One region of the Oceanobacillus longus genome, then DNA from elsewhere that is predicted to be linked to it. Evidence: riboswitches for the same ligand, from Rfam matches in the RefSeq annotation. Region 1 holds a riboswitch; each other region holds the start of a gene.
The links. Region 1 has a riboswitch for S-adenosylmethionine ahead of ACFOUV_RS11020 (phosphoadenylyl-sulfate reductase). Riboswitches for the same ligand answer to the same signal wherever they lie in the genome.
Positions count from the first base shown of each region.

Region 2: linked by a shared signal. The riboswitch ahead of ACFOUV_RS00900 (MetQ/NlpA family ABC transporter substrate-binding protein) and the one ahead of ACFOUV_RS11020 (phosphoadenylyl-sulfate reductase) in region 1 are both predicted to bind S-adenosylmethionine.
Region 3: linked by a shared signal. The riboswitch ahead of ACFOUV_RS06525 (PLP-dependent aspartate aminotransferase family protein) and the one ahead of ACFOUV_RS11020 (phosphoadenylyl-sulfate reductase) in region 1 are both predicted to bind S-adenosylmethionine.

Region 1 covers NZ_JBHSAO010000008.1:72,203-76,864, reverse strand. The annotation lists gene ACFOUV_RS11035 (cytochrome c oxidase assembly protein) at 1-165, shown strand, start outside; gene ACFOUV_RS11030 (sigma-70 family RNA polymerase sigma factor) at 309-884, opposite strand; gene ACFOUV_RS11025 (M20/M25/M40 family metallo-hydrolase) at 1,126-2,736, shown strand; SAM riboswitch class I at 2,918-3,021, shown strand; gene ACFOUV_RS11020 (phosphoadenylyl-sulfate reductase) at 3,126-3,845, shown strand; gene ACFOUV_RS11015 (assimilatory sulfite reductase (NADPH) flavoprotein subunit) at 3,991-4,662, shown strand, end outside.
Region 2 covers NZ_JBHSAO010000001.1:190,215-194,876, reverse strand. The annotation lists gene ACFOUV_RS00910 (CaiB/BaiF CoA transferase family protein) at 1-1,150, opposite strand, end outside; gene ACFOUV_RS00905 (enoyl-CoA hydratase/isomerase family protein) at 1,257-2,033, opposite strand; gene ACFOUV_RS00900 (MetQ/NlpA family ABC transporter substrate-binding protein) at 2,155-2,973, opposite strand; SAM riboswitch class I at 3,060-3,171, opposite strand; gene ACFOUV_RS00895 (gluconate:H+ symporter) at 3,584-4,662, opposite strand, start outside.
Region 3 covers NZ_JBHSAO010000003.1:132,894-137,555, reverse strand. The annotation lists gene megL (methionine gamma-lyase) at 1-517, opposite strand, end outside; gene rarD (EamA family transporter RarD) at 687-1,592, shown strand; SAM riboswitch class I at 2,302-2,420, shown strand; gene ACFOUV_RS06525 (PLP-dependent aspartate aminotransferase family protein) at 2,523-4,244, shown strand; gene ACFOUV_RS06520 (SGNH/GDSL hydrolase family protein) at 4,542-4,662, shown strand, end outside.

The DNA.
Region 1 (4,662 bases):
AACCCACCTAATGGAGTACCTGTTTCACAGGCGGAATTTGGTGGAATGCTGATGTACTATGGCGGTGATGCAGTGGATCTCATCTTAATTTTTATTCTTTGTCTGCATTGGTATAAAGCAGCTCAGCCCTACTTCGTAGAAAATAAAAAGTTGAATATCAATTGACTAATTACTTGAAAGGCCCTGCTAAAATCATTTTCAGAGCCTTTTTGTAGTGGGCTATAACGAATATATCCCATTCAAATATGATTTAATAGTTGCTAATTCCATTCGAACATTTAGAATATCTTCTTCTTTAATTGCCTCAATCAGTTTACCGATACAATATGCCAGCCAATCTTCTCCCGAAATGCCCTATCTCTTAATTTTTTTCTAACTTCTTTTCCCCAACTTTTAACTGCTTCGGTCGATGTATTTTCTTGAACAGCAATTTTCTTAACAGAAAGATCTTCTATGATATAGTATTTAACCCATTTCCATTGATTCACAGATAGATGCTTTTTTAACCGCTCCCACAACTGATCATTGACTGAAAAGAATTCCCTATAACTTTTAATAGAAGTATTGGATCCCAATCCACGTGCATAGTTACCATCATCATAAAGATATTGCTGATTACGTATAAAATGATCCATTTTTTCTACCGCATTATTTTCTTTACGTATGCGATCGATTAATCGGTTTTTGATTGAATAATTAAAATAAGTTGCCATGGGTCCTTTGTCCGGCTCGTAAGTTTCATAGGCTTTCCACAACGCAAAAAGACCTTCTTCATAGAAGTCTTCATTATTATCACGAATTTGAAGGCGATTGATATAATAGTGTATTCTTTTTTCATTTTGAGTAAAAACCTCTTCAAACGTAAATTTTTGATTATCCTTCATATAAATCATCTCCATTTTCCTATATTTTAAAATTTCGAGAATAAATGATTATTCTATATTAATAATCGAAAAAAGTTGGCGTTTGGGGGTGAAAAAAATATAAAATTTTTACAAAAGTTTATTTTCCGGATACTAGAAGATTCCGCTCTTCATAAAAATATATTTATATTCAGAATATTTATTGTTATAATTAATAAATATCGACTTCTTAGAGAGGTAACTGTAAAAGGGGGATATTTATATGGCAGAATTAAGATGGGATCGCCCAGACAAGCTTCGGATCTTGTTGGATGAAATTGTAAGCTGGAAAAGTATGACATTATCAGAAGGGGAGAGACAATTTCCTGCGAAGTTACGTGCCAAGCTTCAGAATTTGGAGTATTTCCAGCAGTTCCCGGATTATCTTTCCACCCATGATGCTGATTTGAGACGAAAATTTTTAACAGCATTTTATAAACATCCTGAGGCTAAAGAGACAATTTGTCTAATAAGTCATTTTGATACGGTGAATACAGAGGAATATGGCGTTTTGGAACCTTTGGCTACTCAACCAGAGGAACTTACGAAAGTATTATTGGAGAGACAGGATGAGTTTCAAGAAGAAGTACGAAAAGATTTAGAATCGGGAGAATTTCTTTTTGGACGTGGCACAATGGATATGAAGATGGGGCTTGTGATGCATATGAGTCTCATTGAAAAGGCAAGTGTGGAAAAATGGCCAATTAATCTACTGTTATTAACCGTACCTGACGAAGAAGTAAACTCAGCGGGAATGCGTTTTGCTGTTCCTATTCTGGAGAAACTTCAGGAAAAACATCAATTCACATACAAAATATTTTTAAACAGTGAACCTACTTTTCGTCAGGATCCTACCGATATATCCCATTATATGTACACAGGTTCCATTGGAAAATTACTTGCTGCTTCTTTATTTTATGGAAAAGAAACACATGCAGGTGAGCCACTCAGTGGGATGACTTCCCCTTATATTTCTTCTTTCATGACAAGAGAGATGGAGTGGAATGATTTATTTGAGGAAACCGTTCTCGGGGAGACGACACCACTTCCTGTAACCTTGCAGCAAACGGATTTGCGGTTGCATTATTCTACACAGACTCCATACCGTTCGTCTGCCTTGTATAATATATTTCTTATGAAGCGGAGTGCGTCAGAGGCCTTTGATTTGTTTGAGAAGGTAGCGGAAACGGCTGCAGAAAAGTGTAATGAAGCGTATGAACAAATTTGCAAGAGGCATCATGTTGAACCAATTGGAAAAGTAAAAGTGATTCGTTATAAAGATTTAGTAACCTATGCGACCAATAAACTGGGTAAGGAATATGTAAGTGATGTTAAAGCAGATATTCATTACAATGAAGCTTGGGATGATCGAGAAAAATCGCTGCGCATTACCGATAAACTAATGATTCAATGTCAGGAACTTGCTCCTGCAATTATTGTATTGCTGGCACCGCCATACTATCCGGCTGTCAACTCCACTGGTAATGAACTAATCGAATCGTGTACTTCGTTTGTAAAGAAAATTGCACAAGAAAAATTCAACTTGCCTATAAAACGGATTCATTACTTAAATGGAATATGTGACCTCAGCTATGTAAGTTATTCCGGTACTGCAGAAGGCTGGAATGCTTTTGAAGAAAACACACCGGTCTGGGGTGACAGCTATATTTTACCATTCAAAGAAATGCAGAAGCTAAATGCACCTGTTATAAACGTCGGACCGTATGGACACGATGCACATAAACGAACGGAGCGTCTGAATATCAAAAACGCCTTTGAAGAATATCCAATCATCATGGAAGAATTGATTCATATGATAAGTAATGCAAACTAAAAGAGATTCCCTAGTGGGGATTTCTTTTAGTTTGCATTCGTATTAAAAAGATTTGTAAAGATGATAACCTATATTAGTTAAATATTTATAATTAATTAATATTTTACAAAACAACTGTTGACTTTCATGCTTTTAAAAGATACAATACAGATAATTCATATCAAATTACTTGTGTTAATATTTCTTATCCAGAGAGGTGGAGGGAAGGGCCCTATGAAACCTCGGCAACAGGTTGGATTTAATACTGTGCCAACTCCTTCAGGTGAATTACCTGAAAGATAAGAAGAGAAAAAAAGCTAGCCTATTAAAAGGCAAAGTTAGCAAATCCTCTTCTTATAATATAGAATGAGGGTTTATTTTTATTTAACCGATAAATGGAGGAATGAAGTATGAATAACTATTCGGTTACGTACAGTGATTTTACTGGTGACCCGTATAAAGACTGGATTCCGACAGACCAAACAAAAGGTGCTTCAAAAATTCTCCAATGGGCATACGAAACATACGGTGACGCTATTGTTTATGCCTGCAGTTTTGGTGCGGAAGGAGTAGTATTAGTTGATTTAATTTCCAAAGTACAAAAGAATGCTGAGATTGTATTTTTGGATACAGATCTTCATTTTCAGGAAACATATGACTTAATTGATAAAGCAAAGGAAAAGTATCCTGAACTGCGCATTCAACTAAAAAAACCTGATTTGACACTGGAAGAACAGGCTAATCAGCATGGTTCGGCACTGTGGAAACGCCAACCTGATCAATGTTGTTACATTCGAAAAATAAAGCCTCTTGAAGAAGCGCTAAGTGGGGCACCTGCTTGGATTTCTGGATTACGAAGAGAACAATCGCTATCAAGGAGTAAAACTGATTTTGTTAATAAAGATGAAAAATTTAAGTCGATCAAAGTTTGCCCGTTAATTCATTGGACCTGGGATGACGTATGGGATTATATCAAGGAAAATAACCTGCCATATAATGAATTGCACGATCAGGGTTACCCGAGTATTGGTTGTATCCCATGTACATCGAAAGTAACGGATTCTACGGATTCACGTGCAGGAAGATGGTCAGGATTCAATAAAACGGAGTGTGGCCTTCATACAAGCTGAAAATCCTTCTAATTAGATTCACTTTTTAGAAGAAAAATTTTTAAAGTTTAAACCAAGTAAACAACTTTGGATACAATACTTTATGCCTAAATTAATAGACATACAGTTAGGATGGGAAAAATGAAATTATGTGGGGTGAAGAGCTTTGCAGTTAAATGTAATGAATAGTCCTTTTAGTCAAGAGCAAACAGAAAATCTTAATGTCCTTTTACCAACGTTAACGGAAGCACAAAGAAATTGGCTTGGTGGATATCTTGCAGCTATACAGGTAACGGAATCTATTCCAAATGGGGAGACTGCTACCAACGGTATTGCCGTAGCAGCTCCACCTGCTGTTCAGATTGCTTCCAGGGAAGTGACGGTGCTTTATGGATCTGAAACAGGTACTGGCCAAAGACTTGCCGAAGAAGCAATCGGTAAGTTAGAAGGGAAAAATTTAAAGGTAAAAATAGCTGCATTAGATGATTTTAAAACAAAGGATCTAAAAAAGGTTGAAGATTTACTGATTATATCTGCCACCCATGGAGAAGGGGAACCACCAGATAATGCGATTTCTTTTTATGAATTTCTTCATAGCAGAAAGGCACCTAAACTTACAGACGTTCGCTTTTCCGTATTATCTCTCGGAGACCAGTCCTATGAATTTTTTTGTCAGACTGGCAAGGATTTCGATAAGCGTCTAGAGGAACTTGGAGGAGAAAGACTGTATCCAAGAGTCGATTGTGACTTGGATTTTGATGAACCTGCAGAAGAATGGATAGAGGGAGTCTTAGGAGTATTAAATGAAGCACAAGAAAGTGAATCCTCCCTTGCAGTA
Region 2 (4,662 bases), on a different contig from region 1:
CATCTGAATAACCGAGTTCAGCTAAGATTTCTTTATTATGTTGTCCAAGAAGAGGGGCAGGTTTTACCAATTGCCCAGGTGTTGCAGAAAACTTAGCGGGAAATCCGAGTGTTTTCATCGAACCACCAACAGGATGCTCGTAATCCAAAATCATTTCACGTGATTGGATTTGTTCATTATGAAGTGCTTGATCATAGGATAAGATCGGTCCAGATGGAATGCCGTGCTTATCTAGTAAATCAAGCCAGTAATCACTTGACTCTGTTGTAAGTACATTTTCAATTTCGGCCTCAAGCTCTACTACATTTTCCGCACGGATACTGTTTGTTAAAAAGCGCTGCTCTTGGGTCCATTCCGGTTTATGAAGCACGTGCCGGCATAAATTCTCCCAGAGCTTCTGATTTCCTGCACCGATTAAGATAAAGCCGTCTTTTGTTTTAAACCCTTGATAAGGAGCGGAAACACGGTGTGCCGTTCCGTTTCGCTGTGCAACTTCCCCTTTACCAAAGTAAGCGGCAGCCTCCCAAACGGTCCATGCGAGTCCAGAGTCAACGAGAGAAATATCAATATATTGGCCTTTTCCGCCTTTTAAACGATGAATGTAAGCGGTGAGTATGGACTGGATTGCAGTCTCTGCTGCAGCAATATCGTGAATCGCAATTCCAACTTTAGCAGGTTTTCCTTCTTTATCGCCAGTCATATCAATTAACCCGGAAAGGCCTTGTGCCATAATATCAAATCCACCTTTATTCCGATAAGGTCCTGTTTGCCCGTAACCAGAGATGGAGCAATAGATCAGGTTTGGATTGATTACTTTTAAATGGTCATAATCAATGCCAAGCTTCTTCGTTACGCCGGGTCGATAGTTTTCAACAATAACATCAGCGTCCTTGATAAGCTCATAGAAAACATTTAGCCCTTCTTCTGTTTTTAAGTTTAAACACATTCCTCTTTTATTCCGATTGACCATCATGTACATATAGCTTTCTTCATGAATATAGGGCCCCATTGTCCGGGTATCATCGCCTTTTGGATATTTCTCTACTTTAATGACATCTGCGCCCATATCACCTAATACCATCGTACAATAAGGTCCTGCTAAAACTTGTGATAAATCAATTACCTTCATGCCTTTTAATGCTTGTTCCATTTTGATGTACTCCTTTATGATTATTTTCTTGTTGTCTAGTTTTCATAAATGCGTGATCAAGAGGAGGATAGGATATTTTGGAAAAAAGAGTCCTCATGAATCACCTTTATAGAAAATTTGGCTTTCTTTTTTCAAGGAAGGCTTGGATTCCTTCTGTATAATCATCGGAGCTATAGGATTCAAGAATAAGATCTGAAATAGCGTCGGACTCTGTGTTTTCTCCATCGGTAATTGCTTGGATTACTTGCTTAATGCCAGAATTTGCAACCGGTGATTTGCTAAGAATCCGATTGGCAAATGCTAGTACTTTGCCTTCGATTTCCTCTTGAGAATATATGTAGTCGATTAAACCAATGGCTTGCGCTTCTTCTGCTGTGAGGAGTTCTGCTGTATAAAGCAATTCCTTTGTTTTAGATGGGCCAATTAAATTGTATAAACGCTTTGTACTTGCTAAGTTATATACGATGCCGATGTTCGCAGAGGTTATGCCAACCTTACTGCCTGACGTTGCAAACCGGAAATCACATGCGTTCGCAAGCTCCAGACCACCACCGATTGCCAGTGTTTGGATAAGGGCAATCGTCGGCCTCGGAAACCGATATAGTTTTTCAATGGCTCCAAGTGCGAAATCATTATATGCTTTTGCTTTCTTCGCATGCAGGCGGACTTCGAGAAACTCACTAATATCAGCGCCAGCGGAAAAGGCTGTTTCATCCACCCCACGGACAATTAAGAGTTTGATTGTCTCATCCTGTTTCAGATCATCAAGTAATTCTTCGAGCCTTTGAAACATGGCAAGGTTGAAGCAATTCTTTTTTTGTGGACGGTTAATGATTATCGTTGCAATCGCGCCATCCTTTTCAATATAAAGTTCATGTGACATGCGTAATCCCTCCAATTTAATCTTTTTCAATCGTGCTGCAAGTCGGTTTTCGAGCGATTGAATCCCTTTCGAAAAAGAATGCTGCTCCAAATACGCAACATTCTTCTTTTCTTATTTATCCTTATTCATCCCAACTTGCAAGTACTGAACCTTGAAATTCTTCTTCGATAAATGCTTTCACTTTATCGGATTGATACGCATTTACGAATTTTTCAATCACTGGATCATTTTCATTTTCTGCACGTACAACAATAAAGTTAACATATGGTGAGTTGGTTGATTCCAATAGAATAGAATTCTCTTTTGGATTTATTCCCGCCCCTAAAGCGAAATTTGTATTAATTGCAGCTGCATCAACCTCGCTTAGTTGATTTGGAATTTGCGCAGCATCTAATTCGATAAACTCCAGGTTTTTCGGATTATCTACAATATCATAAATCGAAGCTGTTTCTTCTTTGCCTTCTTCTAATGTAATTATCCCAGCTTCTTCTAATATAAATAGTGCGCGTCCACCGTTTGTTGGGTCATTTGGTAATCCAAATTTTGCACCATCCGGAAGATCCTCGATGCTTTCATAGGTTTCCGAATAAACACCCATAGGATTTAGAATGGTTTTACCAACAGGGACTAAATCTGTCTCATGATCTTCATTAAATTGATCTAAGAAAGGTCCATGTTGATAACTATTCGTATCCAAATCCCCTTCTGATAATGCGGAGTTCGGTAGCACATAATCGGAAAACACCTTCACTTCAACATCCAGTCCGTTTTCAGCAGCAACTTCAGCAGCGACTTCTACGATTTGCTCGTGTGGACCAGCAGTTACGCCGACAACTAATTTATCTTCACTTATTGTAGAGCTGTCAGATGTATCATCTCCACAAGCAGCAAGTACGCCAACTAGTAAAATAATCGATAAGATAAATCCTAACTTCTTCATTGCATTTCCCCCTTGTTGTAAGTCACTGATAATAGAAAAGCCTCTCTTATAAGAAAGAGAGGCTTGTAAAATTCTACAGGGATCCTCTCTCATCTTTCAAAACATTACGTTTTGCAGGATTTAGCACCTTACTATGCTGTAACGCATAAAGGTTGCCGAGCTTCAACGGGCCAGTCCCTCAGCTACTCTTGATAAGAGATTTTTACTATTCGATTATCAATTCTATCTATTTAAATTACCGTATAATTCTAATTGCGTCAATACTTATTTTATTTTCTGTTTCATTTCTTTTGTGATTCCATAAGAACAAAAGCGTAAGCGCCCGGTTAGCGACGTATGGACTGGACTGAGCCGTAGGAGATAAGGGAAACACGGTGAGCGTATGCGAACCGATGTTGACTTATCTTACGGAGGTGAGGGAAACACGGTGAGCGTATGCGAACCGATGTTGACTTATCTTACGGAGGTGAGGGAAGTCCAATAGTCATTGGGCGCTGGAGCTGGACGTGGCTGTTTCTGTGTATTTACGTTATCTACAACATACAATTTTATAATTTCCTAAACAATCAAAAAACCGAGCAGTGACAGGCACTGTTCGGTTACAAAGTTACTATACAAACAAGCTTAAAAGTAGTACAAATGCAAGACCACTAACAGAGATAATCGTTTCTAAGACGGTCCATGTGGCAAATGTTTCCTTCATCGACAAACCAAATGATTCTTTAACAATCCAAAAACCTGTATCATTAACATGAGAAGCTATAATACTACCAGCACCTGTAGCCAATACCATTAATGCTAGGTTAACATCTGAATCAGCCACCATTGGTAGAACCAACCCTGCTGTCGTTAATGCTGATACTGTTGCTGATCCTTGTGCTAGTCTTATAATAGCTGCAATTAACCAAGCAAGCAGTAATGGTGAAATGGTACTTCCTTCAAAAACTTCAGCGACATAATCGCCTACTCCACCATCCATCAAAACTTCTTTCAGTGAGCCACTTACACCAAGAATTAGTAATAGCATACCAATAGCTTTTACTGAGCTCTCCGCTGATTCCATAAGATCTGTCATTGGAATCTTACGGGCAATACCCATCGTATAAATAGAAAGTAATACAGAAAGCAGCATTACCATGGAAGGAGTTCCTAAAGTCGCAATAATATCAAAGAATAAATTGTCATCCATTCCGACAGTATCCTTTATAAGGGTGAAGATCGTTGAAAGACCCATCAAAATAACTGGGAATAATGCTGTAAATGCACTTATAGCAAAACTCGGCGTATCTTCCAATTTATATTGTTTCGCATCACCAAGTTTCGCAATGCTTCCCTCACCGGCTTTCTCAAAAGCTGCAGGGACCATTTTTCTTGCATATTTCGTAAATAACGGACCCGCAATAAGAATAGTCGGAATCGCAATAATAAATCCGTATAATAATACCATTCCTATATTGGCTCCATATTGATCAGCAATAACTGTTGGACCAGGATGTGGCGGTAGAAATGCATGGGTTACAGACAATGCTGTAGCCATTGGAAGACCCAACCATAGAAATGATATATTTGTTTGTTTAGCAATCTGGTAAATGATAGGAATTAATAATACTAGACCTACTTCAAAGAACAGCGCTATACCGAGAATAAATGCGGTTAAAATAACTGCCCATTGCACTCTTTTCTCGCCAA
Region 3 (4,662 bases), on a different contig from region 1:
CTTCAGCTACCATCTGTAAATCGATGAGCCTCATTGTCGGATTGATTGGTGTCTCCACATAAATGACAACAGTTTCAGGTTTTATGGCCGCTCGGAGTTCAGCTTTTGTTTTCATATCCGTGTAATTCGTAATGATATTGTATTTTTCTTCCATCATCGTCAATAGTCCAAATGTGCAACCGTACAATCCAGAAGAACAGACAATGTGATCATTTGCCTTGGTCAATGCAATTAAGACAGCTGAGACTGCCGCCATGCCTGACCCAAAAGCAAGACCTTTTTCACCGTTTTCCAATGCTGCCATCCGATCTTCAAGGACACGAACAGTCGGGTTACCAAGTCGGGAGTAAATATACCCCTCTTCTTCACCAGCGAAGCGACGTTCTCCTTGTTCTGCATTTTCAAAAGTGTAAGTAGAAGTTTGAAAAATTGGTGGAGTGAGACTTCCAAGCATATTTTTTGAATCATAGCCCTGATGGATGACAGCAGTTTCAAAATGGTCCTGTTTCTTTTTCATGAAATGACTCCCTTCACATACATTTACAATTTATAATCTTTACTACTATCATAAAGGAAATCGCACTTACTTGAAAGCGTTTTCTTCAATGGTTTCCAAGCCCATTTATTGCTTTATTCATTTTTTCAATCTACTATTATCATAGTCTCATTTGAAAAGGAGTAAAAAGATGGATAGTCGTCAGACAAAGCTAGGGATTCTATATACATTCAGTGCATATCTCCTATGGGGTTTTCTTACAATGTACTGGAAACAGCTCGAATATGTTCCTGCTGGCCAAATTCTAGCGTATCGCATTGTATGGTCATGTGCTTTTATGCTTCTGCTTGTTATTTCATTAGGAAAATGGCGGCCATTCATTCGCGAATGCCATGCAATTATTAAGGATAGAAAAAAGTTATTTGGTATTACTGCAGCTTCTATCGTCATCAGTTTGAATTGGTTTTTATTTATTTGGGCAGTTGTCAGTGGCCATGTACTACAGGCAAGTCTGGGCTATTATATTAATCCTTTAATCAGTATTTTACTTGGGATAATAATCTTAAAGGAGTCCGTCTCAAAAGGACAGGTCATTTCTTTTATCCTTGCTGCAGCTGGTGTGCTTTACCTTACTTTCAGCTATGGTGTTTTCCCATGGGTATCTCTGCTGCTGGCCACATCGTTCGCATTGTATGGCTTGTTGAAAAAAACGGTTGATATTGGTGCTTTATATGGTTTAACGATTGAAACAATGATTGTTGCTCCAGTTGCCCTTATTTATTTATGGGTAATTCCAGTAAATTCCTTTACGATTCAGCCATTTATTACCGCTACAAATCTATATTTAATTGGAGCTGGAATCGCAACAGCTGTTCCTTTATTACTCTTTTCAAGTGGAGCCAAACAGATCCCTTTAGCAATGGTAGGTTTCCTGCAGTACATCACACCAACCATGATGCTTATTTTAGGTGTATTTCTTTACAATGAAACGTTCACCACGGCCCATTTAATTACATTTATCCTTATATGGACTGCATTGTTCATCTATATGTTCTCTGTCTACAAAAGACCAAAGAGACAGACCAAATCGGAATAGCTTGTATAGGTTCCAACAGTTAACTGGGGTAAACTAGAATATCTTTAATAACCACTTTGGTAACCTTGGTAAAAAAAGGATGTTTTCGTACTGTTTATAGCCGTTTAATCATCACAGAGTTGAGATAAACTAAGAACTAGAATAGGGAACTTCGGCGATCGCTCTGGGAAATACACTGCGCTTTTCGCGGGCGGCTGGTGAGCCTCTTCATGCTGACGCATTTCAGAGTCTCACCTATGCCTTCCTCCCGCAGAAGTCTCCGTGTATTTCCCATAGCTAGTTAGAAGGTTGCTGACAATTACTTCTTGCGAATAGCTGAAATAGCATCACATTATACAGCTTCACCAGTCCGGGTGAGCGGCGGGCGGTGACTCCTGCGGCAATAGCACGTGTCCGAAGACCCCGGAGAGTGGGTTTCTCGAGGAGGCTGAGGCCGTGCCCGCGGAAAGCATCCGCCCAGAGCGATCACGGACGGCAGCAGAAGTACTTATCTCCCAGGATAAACCTAGGTTACGTCGCAATTTATAGAAAAGGTAATTAAAGTAATCGTAAATAGCTTTGGCGTATAAATATATCCAACCCTCCTAATCTACCAAGACTTATATGTCCATTTCACTCTGCGAAAGTTGAGTTAAATATTAATTTTTCAGAAACCTTATTGACAATTATTCGAAAACATTATATACTCACACTAATATAATAAAGCAATCTCTTATTGAGAGTGGTGGAGGGAATAGGCCCTGCGAAACCCGGCAACCATAGAGCAGACTCGTCTGTTGTTAAAGGTGCTAAATCCTACAGATCATCGATTGATCTGGAAGATAAGAGGAGGACTGATTCGTACATACGCCCTCTTCTTAGGAAGAGGGCTTTTTGCTTATCCTCTTCCTCCAGATATGAAGAAAACTAATTAAATGGGAGGAATTACTTATGACAAAATTTCATGTTCAAAATTCAGAAACCGTATTACTTCACGGAGGCCAGCAGCCAGATCCAACAACAGGTTCACGGGCAGTTCCAATCTATCAAACTACTTCTTATGTATTCCGGGACACAGAACACGCACAAAATTTGTTTGGATTAGCTGAGCCGGGAAATATTTATTCAAGAATAATGAATCCGACAGTGGATGCATTTGAACAACGAGTAGCTCAACTCGAAGACGGCATAGGGGCTGTAGCTACTTCATCAGGGATGGCCGCAATTACCCTGGCAATCTTGAATATTGCAGGCTCTGGTGATGAAATTATTGCAGATAGTAATCTATATGGCGGTACATACAATCTATTTGCTACGACACTTCCTCGTTATGGAATAAACGTCAAATTTGTTGATGGAACCAATCCAGATGAAATTGAAGCAGCAATAACTGATAAAACAAAAGCTGTTTTTGGAGAAATTATAACGAATCCAAGTCTTTATGTATTTGATGTAGAAAAGGTTGCCGATATTGCCCATGCACACGGAATTCCTTTAATTATCGATAATACCTTTGCCACACCATATATTGCAAAACCAATTACGTGGGGCGCTGATATTGTTGTTCATTCTGCAACAAAGTGGATTGGAGGACATGGGACAACGATTGGTGGCATTGTGGTAGACGGCGGAAGATTCAATTGGGATAACGGACGTTTCCCGGGATTCACAGAGCCTGATGAGAGCTACAATGGATTGAAATACAAAGATCTTGGCCCAGCTGCTTTTATTACAAAATTACGTGTTCAATTATTACGTGATATTGGAGCTTGCCTAAGTCCACAAAACGCATTTCTACTTTTACAAGGTCTCGAAACACTTCACTTGCGTATTGAAAGACACACAGAAAATGCACAAAAGGTTGCACAATATTTACAGAAGCATCCTGCTGTGGAATGGATTAGTTTCCCTGGACTGGCAGAACATCCTTCTCATAAGCTTGCCCAGAAATATTTCAAACTCGGCTATGGTTCCATTATAACTTTCGGTATTAAAGGTGGTCGTGATGCCGGCAGAAAGTTGATTGACAGTGTAAAGCTATGGTCACATGTTGCCAATGTTGGAGATGCAAAATCATTAATTATTCACCCTGCCTCAACAACACATCAACAATTAAGTGCTGAGGAATTGAAAAAAAGCGGTGTGACGGAAGAACTTGTTCGTCTATCCATTGGACTCGAAGCTGTTGAGGACATACTTGCAGATTTGGATCAGGCAATCGGCAATGCAACGGGACAAACAGGTTTAACAAACGTGTCAGAAGAAGCAGAGGCAATCAAATGGCTCCTTTCATCACCATTTGACCGTAGTAACGGATTACGTCCAAAGGTAATTGCAAGCATCGATATTGATCATGCTTCCAGACTCACTTTGGAAAAACAAGGATTCAAGGTTATCCAGATTGGAGAAGGTTCGGAGGAAGCGTACGAGAAATTAACAGCGTACCCGTCCCCCATTGATGCATTATGGGTAAACAGCAAGGAACTCCCTTCCACTATTATTGAGCAACTAATTAATAAAGAAGGGAAAATTATCTTTGCCGAGCATACAAACAATCAGGAATTATTAGAACATGCCGAAGCTGCGGGAATAATCCTTATTAAAGGTAAAAATCCTGCTGAAGAAGCTCTTGCCATCCGTAGTAATTCATTGAGGGAGACGATAAACGTTTGATGAAAACTGGTTTACAAATCCATAACTTAGGGAATGTTCTTTAATACCATAACAAAAATCGCCTTCTTCAATGAAGGTGATTTTTTTAGTTCAAAAGTTTAACTTCTTATTTTATTGATAACACTATTAAAAGGATGTTTATAAAGGTAATATAAGAGTTGGAAAACCTATCGAAAATTGAAAACTTTCATAGATTGGTATTTGCTTCAATAGGGTATATGATTAGAATAGATTTAGATGGACAAATAGACATTCCTTTACATAAAATATAACAGCTAACTGCTTAGGTGTGATGACATGAAGAAAAAAAGTATATTTATTATTTTAGTAATCGTAATTATTAGTAGTACGGCAATTATTTATTTTATGAATCAAACAGATTCGAAAACCTCCGAGCCTTTTATGAAATCCGAGGAAG